Regions from separate parts of the Streptomyces sp. NBC_01551 genome, predicted to be linked through region 2. Evidence: predicted binding sites of a transcription regulator. Region 2 holds the regulator's gene; the other holds the start of a gene.
The links. Region 2 encodes HrcA, which represses chaperone genes, less so after heat shock. Its sites were predicted from a motif close to TTNGCACTCNGNNNNNCNGAGTGCNAA; they were not measured.

Region 1 (11,340 bases), 900 kb from region 2:
GACCGGGTCCACCCGCCTGAAGGCCGGCACCGCGCAGAAGCTGGTGCTCAACCTGATCTCGACCATCACGATGATCCGGCTCGGCAAGACGTACGGGAACCTCATGGTCGACGTACGCGCCTCCAACGAGAAGCTGCGCGCCCGCTCCCGCCGCATCGTCGCGCTGGCGACCGGCGCGCCCGACGCCGAAATCGAGGCCGCGCTCGCCGCGACCGGCGGCGAGGTCAAGAACGCCATCCTCGTCATCCTCGGCGGCGTCGACGGCCCCACCGCGGCCGAGCTCCTGACCGCCTCGGGCGGGCACCTGCGCGACGCCCTCGCCCACCGTGCGGACAGCTGAGGATGCCGATGCCCACGGACAAGAACCGCGCCACCGCCGCCGCGATCCTCCCCCTGGTCGGCGGCCCGGACAACATCACCTCCGTCGCCCACTGCATGACCCGCCTGCGCATCGGCCTGCGCGACCGCTCGCTGGTCCAGGACGAGGCGCTCAAGGCCGTCCCGGCCGTCCTCGGCGTCGTCGACGACGAGACGTACCAGATCGTGCTCGGCCCGGGGACCGTCGCCCGCGTCACCCCGGAGTTCGAGGCCCTGGTGAAGGAGGGACAGGGCGTACAGGGGGCGGAGGGGGGACCAGGCGGAGGCGAGGGACAGGCAGGACAGCAGCGGCAGCCGGAGGCATCACCGCGACCCGTCACCGCCGCCGACCTCGCCGACCGCGGCGCGGCGCTGAAGGAGGCCCGGAAGGCCCGCAACGCCACCCCGCTCAAACTGTTCCTGCGCCGCATCGCGAACATCTTCGTCCCGCTGATCCCCGCGCTGATCGGCTGCGGCATCATCGCGGGCCTGGGCGGCGTCCTGACAAACATGGCCTGGCTGCCCGCCCTGGTCCCCGCGCTCGCCGCCATCGCCTCCGGGTTCATGTCCCTCATCGCCGTCTTCGTCGGCTACAACACCGCCAAGGAGTTCGGCGGAACGCCGATCCTCGGCGGCGCCGTCGCCGCGGTCATCGTCTTCCCCGGTGTCGCGAAGATCGACGCCTTCGGCCAGCACCTCTCCCCCGGCCAGGGCGGCGTCCTGGGCGCGCTGGCGGCCGCGTACCTCGCCGTCCGCGTCGAGCGGCTGTGCCGCAGGTGGGTCCCCGAGGCCCTGGACGCCCTGGTCACCCCGACCCTCACCGTCCTGGTCTCCGGCTTGGCCGCCCTCTTCGGGCTGATGTTCCTCGCCGGTGAGGTCTCCGCCGCCATCGGCACCTTCGCCACCTGGCTCCTCGCCCACGGGGGCGCCTTCGCGGGACTGGTCCTGGGCGGCCTCTTCCTCCCGCTCGTCATGCTGGGCCTGCACCAGGCCCTGATCCCCATCCACACCACCCTGATCGAGCAGAACGGGTACACCGTCCTGCTCCCGATCCTCGCCATGGCCGGCGCGGGCCAGGTCGGCGCCGCCATCGCCGTCTACGTCCGCCTGCCGCGCAACCGCTCGATCCGTACGACGATCAGGTCCGCGCTCCCGGCCGGCTTCCTGGGCGTCGGCGAGCCGCTGATCTATGGCGTCTCCCTTCCGCTGGGCCGCCCCTTCGTCACCGCCTGCGCGGGCGGGGCGGCCGGCGGGGCGTTCGTCGGCCTGTGCAACCAGATGGGCGTGGCCTTCGGCTCGACCGCGATCGGCCCGTCGGGGTGGGCCCTGTTCCCGCTGCTGGACGGCCGGTCGGGGATGGGCCTCAGCCTCGCGATCTACGGGGGCGGGCTGGCGGTCGGGTACCTGGTGGGGTTCGTCGCCACGTACTTCTTCGGCTTCACCGGGCAGATGCTGGCCGAACTCGACACCGACCCGGATCCGGCGTCCACGACGCCGACCGCTGCCGAGCCGACCCGCCAGCCGGCCCTGACCTGACCTGACCCGACCTGACCGCCACGCGGCCGCCGTCGCGCGGCCTGCCGCCCGGTCACGGCGAAGACCGGCCGAGGGCCGTCGCCGTGACCGGGCCGAGGGCGTCCGGGCGTCCGTCGTCCGTGAGTCCGGCGTCCGGGAGTCGATCCCGGCGCTGTCGCGCCAGTAGGCCTATCCCCGCGCGGCCTCGATGAAGGCCCGGATCAGATCCGGCGACTTCACCCCGCGCTCGCGTTCCACCCCGCTGGAGACGTCCACGCCCCACGCCCCGGTGGTCTCGACGGCCCGCCGCACGTTGTCCGGGGTCAGTCCGCCCGCCAGCAGCCAGCGGCCGCTCGGCGCGGTGAACCCGGCCGCCGCCCAGTTCCACGGCTTGCCCGAACCCGGGTCCGGGGCGTCGATCAGCAGCAGGTCCTCCCCGTACTCCCCGCACCGCTCGACGTGCCGGGCGGTGGCCCGCAGCAGCGTGCGGCCCTCGGCGCGCAGCGCCTCGTAGTACTCGGGACCCTCGTCGCCGTGCAGCTGGACCCCGCGCACGCCGCCGGCCTCGGTCAGCCGGCGCACCTCGTCCACGGACTGCCCCCGGAACACCCCGACGGTGAGCACCGAGTCCGGCACCCGCGCCGCCAGCTCGCGCGCGACGGAGGCCTCGACGGTGCGCGGACTCCCCGGCGCGAACACGAACCCGACGGCCCCGGCCCCGGCGGCCACCGCGGCATCGACGTCCGCCCCGGTCTTCAGCCCGCAGATCTTGATGAACACGTCCGCCACATCCGCCACGTCAGTCATGCCAGCAGTCAACCACCGTCCGCGCCGTCCTCAAGATCGGTCCCACACAATGGGCGCCATGGACATCACGACCGGCGGCGCGGACGCCGCACTCGACGCACGGCTGAGCAAGGAACTCGACGCCTTCAACCTGAAGGCGACCGAAGGCCACGAGCAGGCGGAGTTCACGGTCCGCGTCAACGACGCGGACGGCGAGCTGGTCGCCGGCCTCAGCGGCTGGACCTGGGGCGACTGCGCCGGCATCGAAATGGTCTGGGTCCGCGAGGACAGCCGCGGCGGCGGCTGGGGCGCCCGGCTGCTGTCCGCCGCCGAGACCGAGGCCCGTGCCCGCGGCTGCCGCACCGTCCTGGTGTCGTCCTTCACCTTCCAGGCCCCGGCCTTCTACGCCCGCCACGGCTACGCGGAAACCACCCGCGTCCCCGGCTTCCCGGCCGGCCACGAGGACGTCTACTTCCTCAAGCGGCTCTGACCGCGGGGCCCCGCGCCCTTTACGGCTCCCCCGCCGCCCGGTTACCTGGAAGGGACGGGCACGAGCCACGGGGGGGGCGGGCATGGCGCGCTGGCACGGCGGGTGGGGGCGGGGGCTCTGGCGGACCGCGGTGGCGGTGGCCGCGCCGCCGCTGGCCGCCGGTCTGGCGTTCGGCGTGGCCCGGGAGTCGGCGTACGGCTCGCTCGGCACCCTGGGGTTCCTCCTCGGCGGGCTGCTGCTGCCACTGGTCCTGCTCGGCGGGCACGCCGCCGTTGCCGGGCGGCGCGAAGCCCCGCTCATCGCCCTGTCCGCCGTCCCGGCCGGCCTCGGCGCCCTGCTCGCCCTGGCGTCCGTGGGGCACGGCGCGCTCGAAGAGCGGGGCATCGAGATCAGCTGCGTCGTGCTGGAGGTCACCGAGCACACCGAGACCGAGACCTCGATGGACAGCCAGGGCCACTGGAGCACCACGACCCGCACCTCCTACGACCACCGCCTGGACTGCCCCGCGGGCGGCCCGGCCCACCTGGACTCCCCCTCGCGGCTGGCGAAGGAGGGCGAGGCCCTGCCCGTGCTGTACGACCCGCAGGGCAAGGTCTCCGCGCGCGCCGCCGGCGACGTGCACGCCTGGGGCCTGCGCACCGCGGCCCTGGTGGCGGTCGGGACCGCCGTGCTCATGGGGCTGGCCGGCGGCGTCCGGGAGGCGTACGAGAAGCGGCACCGCACGCCGCGGCGGGCGAAGCGGCGGTGAAACGCCCGAGGGCGGCACCCCTTCGCGTGGAAGGAGTGCCGCCCTCGGTACGAGAACAGCCGATCAACCGGTGGCCGGAGCCAGAGGCGGATCAGAAGTCCATGTCACCGCCCGGCATGCCGCCGCCGGCCGGGGCGCCGGCCTTCTCGGGCTTGTCGGCGATGACGGCCTCGGTCGTCAGGAACAGCGCGGCGATCGACGCGGCGTTCTGCAGCGCGGAGCGCGTGACCTTCGCCGGGTCGATGATGCCCTCGGCGATCATGTCGACGTACTCGCCGGTCGCGGCGTTCAGGCCCCAGCCAACCGTCAGGTTGCGGACCTTCTCCACGACGACGCCACCCTCGAGACCACCGTTGACGGCGATCTGCTTGAGCGGGGCCTCCAGGGCGAGCTTCACGGCGTTGGCACCGGTCGCCTCGTCACCCGACAGGTCGAGCTTCTCGAAGACCGCGGAGGCCTGGAGCAGGGCCACGCCACCACCGGCGACGATGCCCTCCTCGACGGCCGCCTTCGCGTTGCGAACGGCGTCCTCGATGCGGTGCTTGCGCTCCTTGAGCTCCACCTCGGTCGCGGCGCCGGCCTTGATGACGGCCACGCCGCCGGCCAGCTTCGCGAGGCGCTCCTGGAGCTTCTCGCGGTCGTAGTCCGAGTCGGAGTTCTCGATCTCGGCGCGGATCTGGTTGACGCGGCCGCCGACCTGGTCGCTCTCACCGGAGCCGTCGACGATCGTGGTCTCGTCCTTGGTGATGACGACCTTGCGGGCGCGGCCGAGCAGGTCCAGGCCCGCGTTCTCGAGCTTGAGGCCGACCTCCTCGGAGATGACCGTGCCGCCCGTGAGGATGGCGATGTCGCCGAGCATGGCCTTGCGGCGGTCGCCGAAGCCCGGGGCCTTGACGGCGACCGAGCGGAAGGTGCCGCGGATCTTGTTGACGACCAGGGTCGACAGGGCCTCGCCCTCGACGTCCTCGGCGATGATCAGCAGCGGCTTGCCGGACTGCATGACCTTCTCCAGCAGCGGAAGGAGGTCCTTCACGTTGCTGACCTTGGAGTTGACGATCAGGATGTACGGGTCGTCGAGCGACGCCTCCATACGCTCCATGTCGGTGGCGAAGTACGCCGAGATGTAGCCCTTGTCGAAGCGCATGCCCTCGGTGAGCTCAAGCTCCAGACCGAAGGTCTGGGACTCCTCGACGGTGATGACGCCTTCCTTGCCGACCTTGTCCATGGCCTCGGCGATGAGCTCGCCGATCTGGGTGTCAGCGGCGGAGATGGAGGCCGTCGAAGCGATCTGCTCCTTGGTCTCGACATCCTTCGCCTGCTCCAGCAGGGCGCCGGAGACGGCCTCGACGGCCTTCTCGATGCCACGCTTGAGGGCCATCGGGTTGGCGCCGGCCGCCACGTTGCGCAGGCCCTCGCGGACGAGCGCCTGGGCGAGAACGGTGGCGGTGGTCGTACCGTCGCCGGCGACGTCGTCCGTCTTCTTGGCGACTTCCTTGACCAGCTCGGCGCCGATCTTCTCGTACGGGTCCTCGAGCTCGATCTCCTTGGCGATGGAGACACCATCGTTGGTGATCGTGGGGGCGCCCCACTTCTTCTCAAGGACGACGTTGCGACCCTTGGGGCCAAGGGTGACCTTGACGGCGTCGGCGAGCTGGTTCATCCCACGCTCGAGACCGCGCCGGGCCTCCTCGTCGAACGCAATGATCTTGGCCATCTGAAGTGGTCCTCCAGGACTGGGGTTCCCCCTACGCCGCCAGGCGTGAGGGGAGGCTGGATTGCTCCGGACCGCGCCCGCGCCCGCGACGGACGGCCTGCGTGCCCGGCGGTTCCTTCCCGCCGGACCCTGCGGGCCTCACCGGCCCGGTCCTCGTCTGGTAGCACTCTCACCAGGAGAGTGCTAACGCCAATGATTAGCACTCGACCCCTCCGAGTGCAAGCGGCTTCGGGCAATGCCCGCCCACCGGGACGGTGCCGCACCGGCACCCGCGACGGCGCCGCGACCGCGCCGGGCAGACGCCGGACAGACGTACGAGGGGCCCACCTCCCGTGTCCGGGATGTGGGCCCCTCGTATGTAAGTGCGTCGGTGGTCGATCGCTCTCGGACTAGCCGGCGGCGAGCTTGACCATGTCCGCCTGCGGACCCTTCTGGCCCTGCGAGATCTCGAACTCGACCCGCTGACCCTCTTCAAGGGTGCGGTACCCGTCCATCTGGATGGCGCTGTAGTGGACGAACACATCCGCACCACCGTCGACCGCGATGAAGCCGTAGCCCTTCTCCGCGTTGAACCACTTGACGGTGCCCTGAGCCATGCCTAACTCCCCTATTACTGGCCCTTGCGCAGGACCGCACTTCGCGGTCCCGGGTCAGAACTTGCGCCGGAACGCCTCGACCGGGGCTGAATGTATCCGCACCGCTGCTGTCTGCAACAGGTCAATCCGACGAGAATTCTGGCCAGGGAGAAAGTTTGAAATAGAGTGAAAATCTGGCATCTTCCCGGGCAACTCGGGCCCGGCATATCTCACCAATGCCCCATACCGCGCTTGCATATTGACTCAATGTCAACCCTCACGCGACCCGTTCATATGCGGCGGGCAAGAACAGCGGAGGGGACTTCCCCAACTCTACCGCGCCCAACCAAGCAGAATTGCCCCCTCCGTTTATTAACGGAGGGGGCAATTTCGTTTACGCGTGCCACCTGGAGAAGCGGCGGGGGCCTCGTGAAGGCTCAGCAGCCGCCCGCGACGGCGGGAATGATCGAGACGCCCGCACCGTCCGGCGTCACCGCGTCCAGACCGCCCTCGAAGCGCACGTCGTCGTCGTTGACGTAGACGTTCACGAAGCGGCGCAGCTTGCCCTGGTCGTCCAGGACGCGAGCGGCGATGCCCGGGTGGTTCTGCTCCAGCGACGCGATGACCTCGGCCAGGTTCGCGCCCTCGGCGGCGACCTCGGCCTGCCCGCCGGTGTAGGTGCGCAGGATGGTGGGGATGCGGACGTTGACGCTCATGGAGCTACTGCCTTTCCGGGTGCGGGAGAAGAAGATCAGGCGAGGCCGGCGGCGCGGAACGCGTCCAGGCTCGGGCGGATGGTGGCGGTCTGCCCGCTGTCCGCGGCCACCGCCTCCAGGGTCTTGAGGCCGTCACCGGTGTTGAGGACCACGGTGGTCAGCGCCGGGTCGAGCTGCCCGTTCTCGATGAGCTTCTTCGTCACGCCGACGGTCACGCCGCCCGCGGTCTCGGCGAAGATGCCCTCGGTCTGCGCGAGGATCTTGATGGCCTCGACGACCTGCTCGTCGGTGACGTCCTCCACGTAGCCGCCGGTGCGGCGGGCGATGTCCAGGACGTACGGGCCGTCCGCCGGGTTGCCGATCGCCAGCGACTTGGCGATGGTGTTCGGCTTCTGCGGGCGGACCACGTCGTGGCCGGCCTTGAAGGCGGTGGAGACCGGGGAGCAGCCCTCGGCCTGGGCGCCGAAGATCTTGTACGGCTTGTCCTCGACCAGACCGAGCTTGACCAGCTCCTGGAGCCCCTTGTCGATCTTCGTCAGCTGGGAGCCGGACGCGATCGGGATGACGATCTGGTCCGGCAGCCGCCAGCCGAGCTGCTCGCAGATCTCGTACGCGAGGGTCTTGGAGCCCTCGCCGTAGTACGGGCGCAGGTTGACGTTGACGAATCCCCAGCCCTCGCCCAGCGGGTCGCCGATGAGCTCGGAGCAGAAGCGGTTGACGTCGTCGTAGTTGCCCTCGATGCCGACGAGGTCGCCACCGTAGACACCGGCCATGACGACCTTGCCCTGCTCCAGGTCGTGCGGGATGAACACGCAGGAGCGGAAGCCGGCGCGGGCGGCCGCGGCGCCGACGGCGCCGGCCAGGTTGCCGGTGGAGGAGCAGGACAGGGTGGTGAAGCCGAAGGCGCGGGCGGCCTCGACGGCGATGGCCACGACGCGGTCCTTGAAGGAGTGCGTCGGGTTGCCGGAGTCGTCCTTGACGTAGAGCTTGCCGGTGACGCCCAGCTCCTTGGCCAGGTTCTCGGCATCCACGAGCTTGGTGAAGCCCGGGTTCAGGCTGGGCTTGGAGGCGACGTCCGCCGGGACGGGCAGCAGCGGCGCGTAGCGCCAGATGTTGTTGGGGCCGGCCTCGATCGCGGCCCGCAGGGCCGCCGGGTCGCCGGTCGGGAGCTCGTAGGCCACTTCCAGCGGCCCGAAGCACTCGACGCAGGCGAAGATGGGGCCGAGCTCGAAGCGGGTACCGCACTCGCGACACGAAAGGCCGGTGGCAGGTCCGAGGTCGACAGAGGTGGCAACAGTCTGTGCAGCCATGATGGCGAGGCCCTTTCTCCTCATCTTCCCCATGGCGCACTTCGCCATGAGACGGAATTGGCACCTTCCCTAGCCGGGGACCCCGCTGACGTCGCTGTGTGCGCGATCGCGAGAACCGACTGGAGGGTTGCCGGGGCTTCAACGGGCCGTGTCCCTCTGCCCCTCTGGATGAGCGGTATGGCACCGGCACACGCGCTCTGTGGCGCGCCGGTGCGTTTGTGCGCGGGGACCCCGGCATGCGGTGGTCCTTCGCGTTGTTCAAGACTGTAACCGAAGGTGCGGGCGGTTGAGACAGCCGTCCGAACCGCGAGATGGATCACTTTTCGGACGAAACCACGGATGAACCAGGGAGTGCAGAACGTGCTGGAAGAGGTGGAGCGCTGGCTGGCCGACCGCTCCTGGTCCGCAGCCGACCGACCGCTCGACCAGCTGCTGGAGCGGAAACGGGCGGCCGGTACGACGGTCAGCGTGGTGCTGCCCGCGCTCGACGAGGAGGCCACGGTCGGCGCGATCGTGGAGGTGATCCGGCGCGACCTGATCGACGGGCTGCCGGTCCCGCTGGTGGACGAGCTGGTGGTGGTCGACTCGGGCTCCAGTGACCGGACGGCGGAGGTCGCGGCCAAGGCCGGCGCCCGTGTGGTGCACCGGGACGAGATCCTGCCGCGCCTGCCGGCGCTGCCCGGCAAGGGCGAGGTGCTGTGGCGGTCGCTGCTGGCGACCAGCGGGGAGGTCGTCTGCTTCGTCGACGCCGACCTGCGCGACTTCTCGTCCTCCTTCGTGTCCGGGATCGTCGGCCCGCTGCTGACCGACCCGGGGGTGGAGTTCGTCAAGGCGATGTACGACCGCCCGCTCGGCCCCGAATTCGACGGGCTCGCCTCCGGCAAGGCTCCGGGGCAGGGCGGGCGGGTCACGGAGCTGGTGGCGCGCCCGCTGCTGAACCTGCACTGGCCGCAGCTGGCCGGCTTCGTGCAGCCGCTGGGCGGCGAGTACGCCGTTCGGCGGTCCCTCCTGGAGAGGCTCCCGTTCCCCGTCGGGTACGGGGTGGAGCTCGGCCTGCTGGTGGACGCGCTGCACACGGTGGGGCTGGACGCGCTGGCGCAGGTGGACGTGGGCGTCCGGCTGCACCGCCACCAGGACGGGCAGGCGCTGGGCCGGATGGCCGCCGCGATCTACCGGACGGCGCTGGTCCGGCAGTCGCGCGGGCACCTCGTACGCCCGGAGCTGACGCAGTTCGAGCGGGGTCCGGAGGGCTTCGTACCGCGCACGTACCCGGTGGACACGGAGGAGCGGCCGCCGATGGCGGACATCGAGGAGTACGCGGTGCGCCGGGTGGCATGACCGGGAACGCACGTTTGAGCCGGGGCGGGCCGGGCTAGGTTCGCGGCATGGCCTACTCGGTACTCGTCGCCGCCAACCGCGGCCCCCTCTCGTACGCCCTCGCCGCCGACGGCACCCTCACCGCCCGGCGCGGCGGGGGCGGTCTGGTCTCCGGCCTCTCCGCGGCGCTGGCGCGGCAGCCGGACGCGCTGTGGGTCTGCGCGGCGCTCTCCGAGGCGGACCGGGAGGCGGTCCGCCAAGGCGTCTCCGAACCAGGCGTCCGGATGCTGGACATCGACGAGACGGTGTACGACGACGCGTACAACGGCATCGCGAACTCGGTGCTGTGGTTCACCCACCACCACCTCTACGACGTCCCGACGGCGCCCGTCTTCGACGCGGAGTTCCGGCGGCACTGGGACTCGTACGTCGTCTACAACCGGGCGTTCGCGCGGGCGCTGGCGCAGGAGGCGGCCGAGGGCGCGGCGGTGCTGGTGCAGGACTACCACCTGGCCCTGGTCCCCGGCGAGCTGCGGGAACTGCGGCCGGACCTGCGGATCAGCCACTTCACGCACACCCCGTGGGCCTCGCGGGACTTCCTGGACATGCTGCCGGACGACGTCCGGGCGCAGCTGATGTGGGGGATGCTCGGGGCGGACGTGGTGGGGTTCCACACCTCGGCGTGGGCGCACGCGTTCATGGAGGGCGCGCGCCTGGACGACGAGCGGGGCACCGCCGCCCCGTGCTTCCCGGCGGGGACGGGCGGGGAGCGGTACGTCGAGAAGGGCCCGGCGGGCCCGGGGCGGGGGCACCGGCGGACGGACGTGGCGGTGTACGCGCTCGGCGTGGACGGCGACGAGCTGCGGGCGCTGGCGCACCGGCTGGAGGTGAACGACAAGCTGGCGGCGCTGCGGGCGGAGGTGGGGGACCGGCGGACGATCGTGCGGGTGGACCGCACCGAACTGTCGAAGAACATCGTGCGGGGCCTGCTGGCGTACCGGGAGCTGCTGACGACGCGTCCCGAGTGGCGGGGGCGGGTCGTGCACCTGGCCTCGGCCTATCCGTCCCGGCAGGACCTGGAGGTGTACCGGGCGTACACGCAGTCGGTGCGGGAGCTGGCCGCGCGGATCAACGAGGAGTTCGGCTCGCAGGACTGGCAGCCGGTGCTGCTCTCGGTCCAGGACGACTTCGCACGCTCGCTGGCGGCGTACCGGCTGGCGGACGTGGCGCTGGTGAACCCGGTGCGGGACGGGATGAACCTGGTGGCGAAGGAGATCCCGGTGGTGTCGGACGGGGGCTGCGCGCTGGTGCTGTCCACGGGGGCCGGGGCGTACGGGGAGCTGCGGGAGGACGCGCTGACGGTGAACCCGTTCGACGTGTCGGACACGGCGCGGGCGTTGCACGAGGCGCTGGGCATGCCGGCGGCGGAGCGCGCGGAACGCACCAAACGGCTGGCCGCCGCCGCGACGGCGCTGCCGCCCTCGGCCTGGTTCGAGGCCCAACTCTCCGCCCTGCGCGGCCCGTAGCCCCACCGCGGCCGCCCCGCCCGTCCACCGTTCCCCGGGCTCTGCCCGGACCCGGTCCTCAATCGCCGGACGGGCTGGAAGATCCGGCGTTTGAGGCGCGGGGGTCCGGGGGCAGGGCCCCCCGCAGCGGCACCGATCCGATCGGGGTCAGGCGCGGACGGCGGTGGCCAGGGTGGCGAGGAAGGAGCTGACCGCGGCGGGGCCCGGGAGGACCACGTCGGCCCGGGTGGCCAGTTCCGGGACTTCCGCCGAGCCGCTGCACACCAGGAGTCCCGGGAGGCCGTCG
Region 2 (11,340 bases):
CCGGCTGACCTGCTTGGACTGCAGGGCCTGGACCGCCTTGGCCATGGCGAGGTAGGTCTTGCCGGTACCGGCGGGGCCGATGCCGAAGACGATCGTGTTCTTGTCGATCGCGTCGACGTACCGCTTCTGGTTGAGGGTCTTGGGACGGATGGTGCGGCCGCGGCTGGAGAGGATGTTCTGGGTGAGCACCTCCGCGGGCGTCTCCTCCGGCCCCTCGCCCTTGCCGTTGCCGCTCGCCTTGAGCATGGCGATCGAGCGTTCCACTGCGTCCTCCGTCATCGGCTGCCCGGTGCGGAGCACCAGCATCATCTCGTCGAACAGGCGCTGGATCAGGGCGACTTCGACCGCCTCGCCGATCGCGCTGACCTGATTGCCCCGAACATGGATGTCGGCCTTCGGGAAAGCCTTCTCGATCACGCGCAACAGGGCGTCGCCGGAACCGAGCACGGTCACCATCGGATGGGCGGCCGGAACGGTGAAGTGGGCTCGCGCCTGCCCGGGCGCCGGGGTGTGGGCTGTCGGTGTCTGAGTCATGGGCCGGCACTGTGGCCTGCGCATACCTCCCGCTGAGGGGCCGCGCCGATCGACGACCTCCGGAATACCAAGGGTACGACTTGGCCGCCGCTTCCCCGAGGCCTTTTCCGCGCCGCCCGGCGGGGCCTGAAACCGACGACAGGGCCTAGGCGCCCGGCCGGAAGCCGATCGTCGGCACCGCCCGGCGCCGCGGGGCCGGGGTCGCCGGCGGCGGGAGGAGCGCGTCCAGGAAGCCGTACCGCGCGCGCAGCGCGTCCGGCGCGGAACTCCACCAGTGCGCCACCTCGGCCCATCCCGGAGCCGACAGCGAGCCCCCGAACTCCTGCACCGACAGCGCCGCCGTCAGCCCCGCGAACGCCAGCCGGTCCGCCAGCGGCCACCCCGCCAGGGTGCCGGTGACGAAGCCCGCCACGTACACGTCGCCCGCCCCGGTGGGATCGAGCGCGTCCACCGCGATGCCGGGGACCTCGGCCGTCTCGCCCGTGCGGCCGTCCACCGCGCAGGAGCCTTCCGGGCCCATCGTCACGACCGCGATCGGCACCTTCTCCGCGAGCGCGCGGGCCGCCGCCCGGGGGCAGTCGGTGCGCGTGTACCGCATGGCCTCCCCGGCATTGGGCAGGAACGCCTCGCAGTGCTCCAGGTCGGCCAGCGCCCCCAGGTCCCAGCGCCCGCTCTCGTCCCACCCCACGTCGGCGAAGACCCGCGCCCCCTGCCGGGCCGCCGTCGCGATCCACTCCTCCCCCCGGCCGGGCCCCAGGGAGGCCACGGCCGCGCGGGCGCGCGGCGGGCACTGCGGGAGCCGGGGGTCGGCGGGCGGCGGGGCCTCGTGGCCGTGCGAGACCATCGTGCGCTCGCCCTCGTAGGCCATCGAGACGGTGACCGGGCTGTGCCAGCCGGGGATGGTGCGCGACATGGACAGGTCGATGCCCTCGCCCTGTTCGAGCGCGTCCCAGCAGTACTCGCCGTAGTGGTCGTCACCGAACGCCGCGGCCAGCGAGGTGCGCAGGCCGAGCCGGGCCAGCGCGGTGGCCATGTTGGCCACGCCGCCGGGGCTGGAGCCCATGCCGCGCGCCCAGGACTCCGTGCCGCGCACCGGGGCCGAGTCGAGGCCGGTGAAGATGATGTCGAGGAAGACCGTGCCGGTCAGGAAGACGTCGCAGCCGGGTTCGCGGGGGTCGCGGAGGGGGCCGAGCGGGTCCACGGCCGCGGTGTGGTCCACGGCGGTGATGTCGCTGGTACGGCTGTCCCGACTGGTCACGGTGTACTCCCCGGCTGGTGCGCGTGCGGTCGAAGGGTCGTTTCTGCAAGACGGGTTTCTGCGGAAAGCTCCCAGCCCTCCCCGCCCAGGCGCAACCCAAACCCAAGTGTGGCCCAGATCACCCTCAGGGCGCTCTTCTCCCGCCTTCGCGCCGTTGATAGACAGAGCCTCCGCCATCCTGCGGAGTATCCCGTTCCACCTGCGCGCCACCAGGAACACCCGTGTCCGACACCCCCTCCGCGCCGCCTGCCGCACACCCCTGCGCACCGGCTTCCGCGCGCTCCGCCGACTGGCCCCTCGTGGCCCTCTTCACGGCCGGGTACGCCGCCCCGTACTTGCTGCCCACCGTGGTGGGACGGCTCGACGCGCATCTCCCGCTCAGCCCCGCGCAGGCCGGGCTGGCCGGCTCGGCGCTGCTGCTCGGATCCGCCGCCGCCGGCTTCACGCTCGCCTCCCGCCTGCCCCGCCGCGGGCCGCGCCCGCTCGCCCGGCTCGGGCTGCTCCTCGCCGTCATCGGCTACGGGAGCGCCGCCGCGAGCACGCTGCTCCCGCTGGTCGTCGCCGGGGCGGTCGTCGGCGGCTTCGGTTCCGGTACCGCCACCGCCGTGGCCGCCGCCGGGATCGCCGGGCACCGCGATCCGCACCGCACCTCCGCGCTGGGGCTGTTGTCGGTCTCGGCGACGGCCGGCGCGCTGTACCTGACCCTGCCGCGCCTCGGCGGCGGCCACGGGCTGCCGTTCGCCGCGCTCGCGCTGGTCGCGGCCGCCGCCTGGCCGGCGACGGGCCGCCTGGGCGGGCCCGCCCGCGCGGAGCGGGCCGTACGGGCGTCCGGGCGGCTGCCGTACCCGCGGGCCGGAGTGGTCCTGGCGGGCGGCCTGATGCTGTGGTCGCTGGCCCAGAACGCCCTGTGGGGCGTCAGCGGCCGCATCGGCGCCGAGCAGGCCGGCCTGTCCGAGGTCACCCTCGGCGTGGTCTTCGCGGCGGCGCTGGGCGCGGGCCTGCTCGGGGTCACCGCCGCCTCCGCCCTCGGCGCCCGGCTGGGGCGGGCCGTGCCGATCGGCGCGGGCACGGCGCTGATCGCCTGCTGCGTGGTGGCGGCCTCCTGCGCGCGGGGGCTCGGCGGCTTCGCGGCCGGGGAGATCCTCTGGAACGCGCTCTACCCCGTCGTGCTGTCCTACGTCATCGGGCTGGCGGCCGCCCTCGACCCGCGCGGCCGCTGGGCGGTGCTGGCGGGCTCCGCGTCCTCGCTGGGCGTGGCCTGCGGGCCGGTCACCGGGAGCCTGCTCGCCGAGGCAGCCGGGTTCCCGGGCATGGGACTGGTGCTGGCCGGGCTGCTGCTGGCGGTGGCCGGGCCGATGACCGCCGTCGCGCTGCACGCCGGCGGCCGCCCGCTGACCCCGGGCTCGGTCCGGCGGCGCGGCGGGGCCCCGGCGGCCGTGGTCGCGGCCGGCGCGGGCGCCCCGTCGGGCGCGGTGCCCCGGGTGGGGTCGCCGGAGCTGGAGGTCGCGCAGATCCCGGTGCGCCGGCTGCGCCCCGTACGCCGCGCCCCGCTGCGGGTGCTGCTGCTCAGCCCCGCTTCGGCAAGGGAACTCGTACGAGGTCGGCGGCGATCGTGAGCTCCCCCTCGAACCCGGCCGCGCGGGCCTGGCGTTCGAACTCGGCGGGGTCGGAGTAGCGCTGCGAGAAGTGCGTCAGCACGAGGTGCCGTACGCCCGCGTCGCGCGCCGTCCGGGCCGCCTGGCCCGCGGTGAGGTGCCCGTGGTCGGTGGCGAGCCGCTCGTCCTCGTCGAGGAACGTCGACTCGATGACCAGCATGTCGCAGTCTTGGGCGAGTTCGTCGACGCCCGGGCAGAGCCGGGTGTCCATGACGAAGGCGAAGCTCTGCCCCGGCCGGTGCTCGCTGACCTCCTCCAGGCTCACGCCGTCCAGCCGGCCCTCGCGCTGGATCCGGCCGACGTCCGGCCCCTTGATCCCGTGCCGCGCGAGCAGTTCGGGCACCATGCGGCGCCCGTCGGGCTCGCTGACGCGGTAGCCGAAGGACTCCACCGGGTGCGACAGCCTGCGGGCCTCCAGCGTGTACGAGGACCCGCGCGCCAGGGTCCCGTCCCCGGACACCGGCTCCTCGGCCAGGGGCACGGTCTCCCGGTAGGCGGTCGCGTACCGCAGCCGGTCGAAGAACTTCTGCCCCGAGGCCGGGTAGTGCGCGGTGACCGGGTGCGGGACCTGGTCGAGGTTGATCCGCTGGATCACCCCGGCGAGGCCGAGGCTGTGGTCGCCGTGGAAGTGCGTGACACAGATCCGGTTGATGTCGTGCGCGGCGACCCCGGCGCGCAGCATCTGGCGCTGCGTGCCCTCGCCCGGGTCGAAGAGGATGCCCTCGCCGTCCCAGCGCAGGAGGTAGCCGTTGTGGTTGCGGTGGCGGGTGGGCACCTGGCTGGCGGTACCCAGCACCACGAACTCTCGTACGGACACGGGCTATCCGGGGGGCCACTGGAGGCCGCGGCCCCCGAGGACGTGGGCGTGGGCGTGGAAGACGGTCTGGCCGGCGCCGGCGCCGGTGTTGAAGACGATCCGGTACCCGTGGTCGTCGATCTTCTCCTCGGCGGCGATCCGGCCGGCCTCGCCCAGGACGTCGGCGGCGACGGCGGGTTCGGCGGCGGCCAGGGAGGCCGCGTCGGGGTAGTGGACGCGCGGGATCACGAGCACGTGCGTGGGCGCCTGCGGGTTGATGTCCCGGAAGGCGACGGTGGTCTCGGTCTCCCGGACCACGGTCGCGGGGATGACCCCGGCGACGATCTTGCAGAACAGGCAGTCGGCCTGCGGTTCCCCGGCCATTGCGTTCGCCTCCCGTGACGTTGGATCGGTCGGGGCATCGTATCCACCGTGCCCCCGGCCGGAGTTCCACCACCCCCCGGCCGCAATCCCGGCCGCAACCCCGGCCGCCGGCCCGACCGCAGCCCCCGTCGGCCCGACCGCAACCCCCGCCGCCGGACGGGCCGCAGCCCCGGCGCCCGGCCGCAGCCCCGCCATCGGCTCGGCCGCAGCCACGGCCCCGGGCTCAGGACCAGCGGCCCGTCCGGGCCAGGAGGACCGCCGTCGCGGCGGTGCCGGCGGTGGAGGTGCGCAGGACCGGGCGGCCCAGCCGGTACGGGTGGGCGCCGACGGCCGCGAAGGCGGCCAGCTCCTCCGGGGAGACCCCGCCCTCGGGGCCGACCACCAGCACGATCGACCCGGCGGCGGGCAGCTCGGCCGTCGCCAGCGCCTGCGAGGGCGCGTCCCGGTCCTCGTGCAGGACCATCGCCAGGTCGGCGTCCGCGAGCAGCGCCGCGACCTGCTTCGTGGACATGGCCTCCGCGACCTCGGGGAAGCGGACCCGGCGGGACTGCTTGCCCGCCTCCCGGGCCGTGCCCCGCCACTTGGCCAGGGACTTCGCGCCCCGGTCGCCGCGCCACTGGGTGATGCACCGCGAGGCCTGCCACGGCACGACGGCGTCCACGCCGGTCTCGGTCATCGTCTCGACCGCCACCTCGCCCCGGTCTCCCTTGGGAAGGGCCTGCACGACGGTGATCCGGACGGCGGGTTCCGGCTCCGCGTGGACCCCGGACACCGAGACCACCAGCCGGTCCTTGCCCTCCGCCGCCTTGACGACGGCGTCGGCCCAGCCGCCGCGGCCGTCCGTGAGGACCACCGCCTCGCCGGGGTTCAGCCGCTTCACCGACACGGCGTGCCGGCCCTCGGGGCCGTCCAGCACGAATTCCGGCCCCGCGGGGACCTCTTCGACCACGAACACGGGGGCCGTCATGACACTCTCCTCGTCTGCGTTTCCTTCAGCACGCCCTGCGCCTCGGCGAGTTCCGCCGCCAGCACCTCCACCAGCTCGCCCGCCGGCAGGGTCCGGGCCAGCCGGTGCCCCTGGCCCGCCCACAGGGCCATGCCCTGCGGGTCCCCCGCCGCCGCGGCCGCCTTGCGCAGCCCCGCCGTGAGGTAGTGGACCTGCGGGTACGCGGCCGGGGCGTACGGCCCGTGCTCCCGCATGAACCGGTTCACCAGCCCCCGCGCGGGCCGCCCGGAGAACGCCCGGGTCAGCTCGGTGCGCACGAACAGCGGGTCGGTCAGCGCCGCCTTGTGGAGCGGGTGGGCGCCGGACTCCGGGCACGTCAGGAACGCGGTGCCGAGCTGCGCCGCCTCCGCTCCGGCCGCGAGCAGGGCGGCGATCTGCGAGCCGCGCATCAGGCCGCCCGCCGCGATGATCGGGAGGGCCACCGCCTCGCGCACCTGCGCGACCAGCGCGAGCAGCCCGATGCCCGCCGTGCCGTCGGCCTGCGGGTCGTCTCGGTGGGTGCCCTGGTGGCCGCCGGCCTCGATGCCCTGGACGCAGACGGCGGCGGCGCCCGCCTCCTGCGCGGCGCGGGCCTCGTCGACCGAGGTCACGGTGACGACGGTGTGCGTGCCGGCCTCGCGCAGCCGGGCGAGCGCCGAGGGCGAGGGGCAGCCGAAGGTGAACGAGACGACCGGGACCGGGTCTTCGAGGAGGATGGCGAGCTTGGCGTCGTAGCCGTCGTCGCAGGTGCCGATGGTGTCCTCGGCGGCGAGTGAGACCTCGTACCAGCCGGCCTCGCCGGCCAGCTGCCCCCGGTAGGCCTCGACGACGACCGGGTCGACGTAGGCGGTCTGCGGCATGAAGAGGTTCACGCCGAAGGGGCGCCGGGTGAGCCCGCGCGTCCGCTTGATCTCCTGGTACATGCCGTCGGCGGTCTTGTAGCCGCCGGCCAGGAAGCCCAGCCCGCCCGCCTCGCACACGGCCGCGGCGAGCGCGGGACAGGAGGCGCCGCCCGCCATGGGAGCCTGCACGATCGGGAACTGGTGGAGACCGTTCGGTGCGGAGGACATGGACTGCATCGTGCCATGTCCCGCTCACCGCACCGAATCACGGCATTCGCCTGGCATAGTCCGCTTCCGCGCTGCGGCGGTCATCCGCCGGGCGCCGCCGCACCGCCCGCCGGTCGCACGCGTCGAGCCCGGTCCGGGGCGTCCCCGGACCGGGCTCGTACGTGCGGTGCGGGGCGCGGCCCGCCGGCGGCGTCAGCGGCCGTTGAACGCGTCCTTCAGGCGGCTGAACAGGCCCTGCTGGCCCGGCGCGAACTGGCCCGTCGGCCGCTCCTCGCCGCGCAGCTTGGCGAGCTGGCGCAGCAGCTCCTCCTGCTGGGCGTCCAGCTTGCCCGGCGTCGTGACCTCGACGTGGACGATCAGGTCGCCCCGGCCGCCGCCGCGCAGGTGCGTGACGCCGCGCCCGTGCAGCGGGATCGACTGGCCGGATCCGGTGCCGGGCCGGATGTCGATCTCCTCCATGCCGTCCAGCGTCTCCAGCGGGCACTTGGTGCCCAGGGCCGCGGCCGTCATGGGGATGGTCACCGTGCAGTGCAGGTCGTCCCCGCGCCGCTGGAAGGTCGGGTGCGGCAGCTCGTGGATCTCCACGTAGAGGTCGCCGGCGGGGCCGCCGCCGGGGCCGACCTCGCCCTCGCCCGCGAGCTGGATCCGGGTGCCGTTCTCGACGCCGGCCGGGATCTTGACCGTGAGGCTGCGCCGGGAGCGGACCCGGCCGTCGCCCGCGCACTCGGGGCACGGGGTCGGGACCACGGTGCCGAAGCCCTGGCACTGCGGGCAGGGGCGCGAGGTCATGACCTGGCCCAGGAAGGACCGGGTGACCTGCGAGACCTCACCGCGGCCGCGGCACATGTCACACGTCTGCGCCGAGGTGCCGGGTGCGGCGCCTTCGCCGGAGCAGGTGTTGCAGACGACCGCCGTGTCGACCTGGATGTCCTTGGTCGTCCCGAAGGCCGCCTCGTCCAGCTCCAGGTCCAGGCGGATCATCGCGTCCTGGCCGCGCCGGGTCCGCGAGCGCGGGCCGCGCTGCGAGGCCTGGCCGAAGAAGGCGTCCATGATGTCGGAGAAGTTGCCGAAGCCACCCGCACCGAATCCGCCCGCGCCCGCGCCGCCGCCCGAGGAGGACAGCGGGTCCCCGCCGAGGTCGTAGACCTGCTTCTTCTGCGGGTCCGAGAGAACCTCGTACGCCGCGTTGATCTCCTTGAAACGCTCTTGCGTCTTCGGGTCCGGATTCACATCCGGGTGGAGCTCACGCGCGAGGCGGCGGAAGGCCTTCTTGATCTCGTCCTGCGATGCGTCGCGGCGTACGCCGAGGACGGCGTAATAGTCCGTGGCCACTTACGACTCCGCCAGGATCTGTCCGACGTAACGTGCCACTGCGCGTACCGCTCCCATCGTTCCGGGGTAGTCCATGCGGGTCGGTCCGACCACGCCGAGTTTGGCGACTGTTTCGCCGCCCGAACCGTAGCCGACCGAGACGACGGACGTGGAGTTCAGTCCCTCGTAGGCATTCTCATGCCCGATCTTCACGGCCATCCCCGACTCGTTGGCCTCGCCCAGCAGCTTGAGGAGCACGACCTGCTCCTCCAGCGCTTCGAGCACCGGCCTGATCGTCAGGGGGAAATCGTGTCCGAAGCGGGTGAGATTGGCGGTGCCGCCGATCATCAGCCTCTCTTCGGCCTCCTCGACCAGGGTTTCGAGGAGGGTGGCGAGCACGGTCGAGACCGTGCCCCGGTCCTCCGCCTCGAAGGATTCGGGGAGGTCCTGCACGAGCTGCGGCACGTCGGTGAACCGACGGCCGACGACCCGGCTGTTGAGCCGCGCCCGCAGATCGGCGAGGGAGGCCTCGCCGAAGGGGGCCTGGCAGTCGACGAGCCGCTGCTCGACCCGCCCGGTGTCCGTGATCAGTACGAGCATCAGCCGGGCCGGGGCCAGCGACAGCAGCTCGACGTGCCGGACGGTGGAGCGGGTCAGCGACGGGTACTGGACGACGGCGACCTGCCGGGTGAGCTGCGCGAGCAGCCGCACCGTACGGCCGACCACGTCGTCGAGGTCCACGGCGCCGTCGAGGAAGTTCTGGATGGCCCGGCGCTCGGGCGTCGACAGCGGCTTGACGCCCGCCAGCCGGTCGACGAACAACCGGTAGCCCTTGTCCGTGGGGATCCGGCCGGCGCTGGTGTGGGGCTGGGCGATGTAGCCCTCCTCCTCCAGCACGGCCATGTCGTTGCGCACGGTGGCGGGCGAGACGCCGAGCCGGTGCCGCTCGGTGAGCGCCTTGGAGCCGACGGGCTCCTCGGTCCCGACGTAGTCCTGGACGATGGCGCGCAGCACTTCGAGTCTGCGTTCGCTGAGCATCGCGCACACCTCCAGCTGTGATGCGTGGTCGTGGTCTCGGTGGTGATCCCGGCCCCCGTTGGCACTCGGGGCGTACGAGTGCCAGAGAACCCCCGGTCAGTGTACGGCCGGGTGGTACACCGGAGGCAAGGGCGGTCGCCCGGAGGTCGCGCGCGGGGTCGCCAGGGTAGCGTCACGGCATGGACGTCCGATGGGAAGAGGCGGGCTGGGAGCGGTTGACCGGGCGGACCGGCCGACGGCGGCTTCCGGTGTGGGATTGCACGGTGGGGCTGGTGGTCGGGGACGATTCGGTCCTCTTGATCGATCCCGGATCGTGCGTGCGGGAGGGCGCGCAGGTGCGGGCCGAGGCGGAGCGGTTGACCGGCCGGCGCGTGACCCATATCGCATTCACCCACGGCCATTTCGATCATGTGCTGGGCGGCGCCGCGTTCTCCGGGGCCGAGGTGTTCGGGGCGGTCGGGCTGGACGCGCTGCTCTCCACCGGCCGCGACGAGCTGCGCGGGGACGCGGTGCGGCACGGGCTGGCGGAGGCGGAGGCGGTCGAGGCGGCGGACCTGCTGGTGCCGCCGAAGCACCTGGTGTCGGGCGAGTGGACGCTGGATCTGGGCGGGGTGCAGGTGCTGCTGGCGAACGTGGGCCCCGGGCACACCCGGCACGACCTGGCGGTGTTCGTGCCGGGCGTACGGGAGGTGGTGTTCTGCGGGGACCTGGTCGAGGAGTCGGGCGACCCGTCGGTGGGCCCGGACGCGGTGCCCCGGCAGTGGCCGGCGGCGCTGGACCGGCTGCTGTCGCTGGGCGGTGACGACGCGCTGTACGTGCCGGGTCACGGAGCGGTGGTCACGGCCGGGTTCGTGCGTGCGCAACGGGACACACTGCGGGCGCAGTTCGGCGTGTCGCAGGCGTGAGCGCGGGCCCTCTCGTACCGTCGGCCGGATGCGCGAGTACTCCCCCGACCTGACCCCCCAGTGGAAGCGCCCCAAGCCGGCACCTGAGGTACCGGCGGACACGGACCTGGTGGTGGAGGTGGCCGGTACGGACTTCTGCGGCGCGGTGGTGGCCTGCGAGGCGGGCACGGTGACGCTGGAGGACCGCTTCGGCAAGCGGCGGGTGTTCCCGCTGGAGCCGCGCGGGTTCGTGCTGGAGGGCGCGGTGGTCACGCTGACCCGCCCGTCGCGGGGCCCGGCGGCCCCGGCCCGTACGGCGTCGGGCTCGGTGGCCGTGCCGGGGGCGCGGGCACGGGTGGCGCGGGCGGGCCGGATCTACGTCGAGGGGCGGCACGACGCGGAGCTCGTGGAACGGGTCTGGGGCGACGACCTGCGCATCGAGGGGGTGGTGGTCGAGTACCTGGAGGGCATCGACGACCTCCCCGCCGTCGTCGCCGACTTCGCCCCGGCCGCGGACGCCCGCCTCGGCATCCTGGTCGACCACCTCGTCCCGGGCTCGAAGGAGTCCCGCATCGCGGCGTCGGTGACCTCCCCGCACGTGTTGATCGTGGGCCACCCGTACGTGGACGTCTGGCAGGCGGTGAAACCGTCCTCCCTGGGCATCCCGGCATGGCCGGTGATCCCCCCCGGCCAGGACTGGAAGACGGGCGTCTGCCGCGCCCTGGGCTGGCCGGAGAACACGGGGGCGGCCTGGCAGCACATCCTGTCCCGCGTGACGTCGTACAAGGACCTGGAGCCCACCCTCCTCGGCGCGGTGGAACACCTCATCGACCACGTCACGGCCTGACCGCCGCCGCGGGGCCCGGCGGGCGGGGTCAGTCGACCAGGTCGCGGACCACCGCGTCGGCCAGGAGGCGGCCGCGGAGGGTCAGGACGGCGCGGCCCGCCGCGTAGGGGCCGGGATCCAGCAGGCCGTCCGACAGGGCCCGCCCGGCAGCGGCGAGACCGGCGGGGGCCAGCAGCGACAGCGGGACCCCGTCCACCAGCCGGAGCTCCAGCAGGATCCGCTCCACCCGCCGGTCCTCCGCGGACAGCAGCTCCCGCCCGGCGCCCGGCGAGCGGCCCTCGGCCAGCGCCGCCGCGTACGCGCCCGGGTGCTTCACGTTCCACCACCGCACCCCGCCCACGTGCGAGTGCGCGCCGGGACCCGCGCCCCACCAGTCGGCACCGCGCCAGTACAGCTCGTTGTGCAGGCAGCGCCCCGCCTCCGAGGTGGCCCAGTTCGACACCTCGTACCAGGAGTACCCCGCCTCGGCCATCACCGCGTCCGCGATCAGGTACCGGTCCGCGTGCACGTCGTCGTCCGTCATCGGGACCTCGCCCCGCCGAATCCGCCGAGCCAGCTGGGTGCCCTCCTCCACGATC

Region 1: the regulator HrcA is predicted to act here: its motif matches at 5,771-5,797, upstream of groL (chaperonin GroEL).

What each region holds. Positions count from the first base shown of each region.
Region 1 is NZ_JAPEPX010000001.1:2,865,426-2,876,765, forward strand. Features, by position in the region: gene murQ (N-acetylmuramic acid 6-phosphate etherase) at 1-340, shown strand, start outside; gene OG982_RS12670 (PTS transporter subunit EIIC) at 349-1,893, shown strand; gene OG982_RS12675 (phosphoribosylanthranilate isomerase) at 2,062-2,679, opposite strand; gene OG982_RS12680 (GNAT family N-acetyltransferase) at 2,738-3,148, shown strand; gene OG982_RS12685 (hypothetical protein) at 3,231-3,896, shown strand; gene groL (chaperonin GroEL) at 3,988-5,610, opposite strand; gene OG982_RS12695 (cold-shock protein) at 6,000-6,206, opposite strand; gene OG982_RS12700 (MoaD/ThiS family protein) at 6,623-6,901, opposite strand; gene thrC (threonine synthase) at 6,937-8,235, opposite strand; SAM riboswitch class I at 8,229-8,386, opposite strand; gene OG982_RS12710 (glucosyl-3-phosphoglycerate synthase) at 8,572-9,549, shown strand; gene OG982_RS12715 (trehalose-6-phosphate synthase) at 9,597-11,054, shown strand; gene otsB (trehalose-phosphatase) at 11,202-11,340, opposite strand, start outside.
Region 2 is NZ_JAPEPX010000001.1:1,962,983-1,974,322, forward strand. Features, by position in the region: gene OG982_RS08845 (PhoH family protein) at 1-534, opposite strand, end outside; gene OG982_RS08850 (carbohydrate kinase family protein) at 680-1,909, opposite strand; gene OG982_RS08855 (MFS transporter) at 2,092-3,408, shown strand; gene OG982_RS08860 (ribonuclease Z) at 3,359-4,264, opposite strand; gene OG982_RS08865 (histidine triad nucleotide-binding protein) at 4,268-4,627, opposite strand; gene OG982_RS08870 (16S rRNA (uracil(1498)-N(3))-methyltransferase) at 4,851-5,594, opposite strand; gene OG982_RS08875 (nitronate monooxygenase) at 5,591-6,682, opposite strand; gene dnaJ (molecular chaperone DnaJ) at 6,875-8,014, opposite strand; gene hrcA (heat-inducible transcriptional repressor HrcA) at 8,015-9,031, opposite strand; gene OG982_RS08890 (MBL fold metallo-hydrolase) at 9,211-9,936, shown strand; gene OG982_RS08895 (DUF3097 domain-containing protein) at 9,965-10,762, shown strand; gene hemW (radical SAM family heme chaperone HemW) at 10,791-11,340, opposite strand, start outside.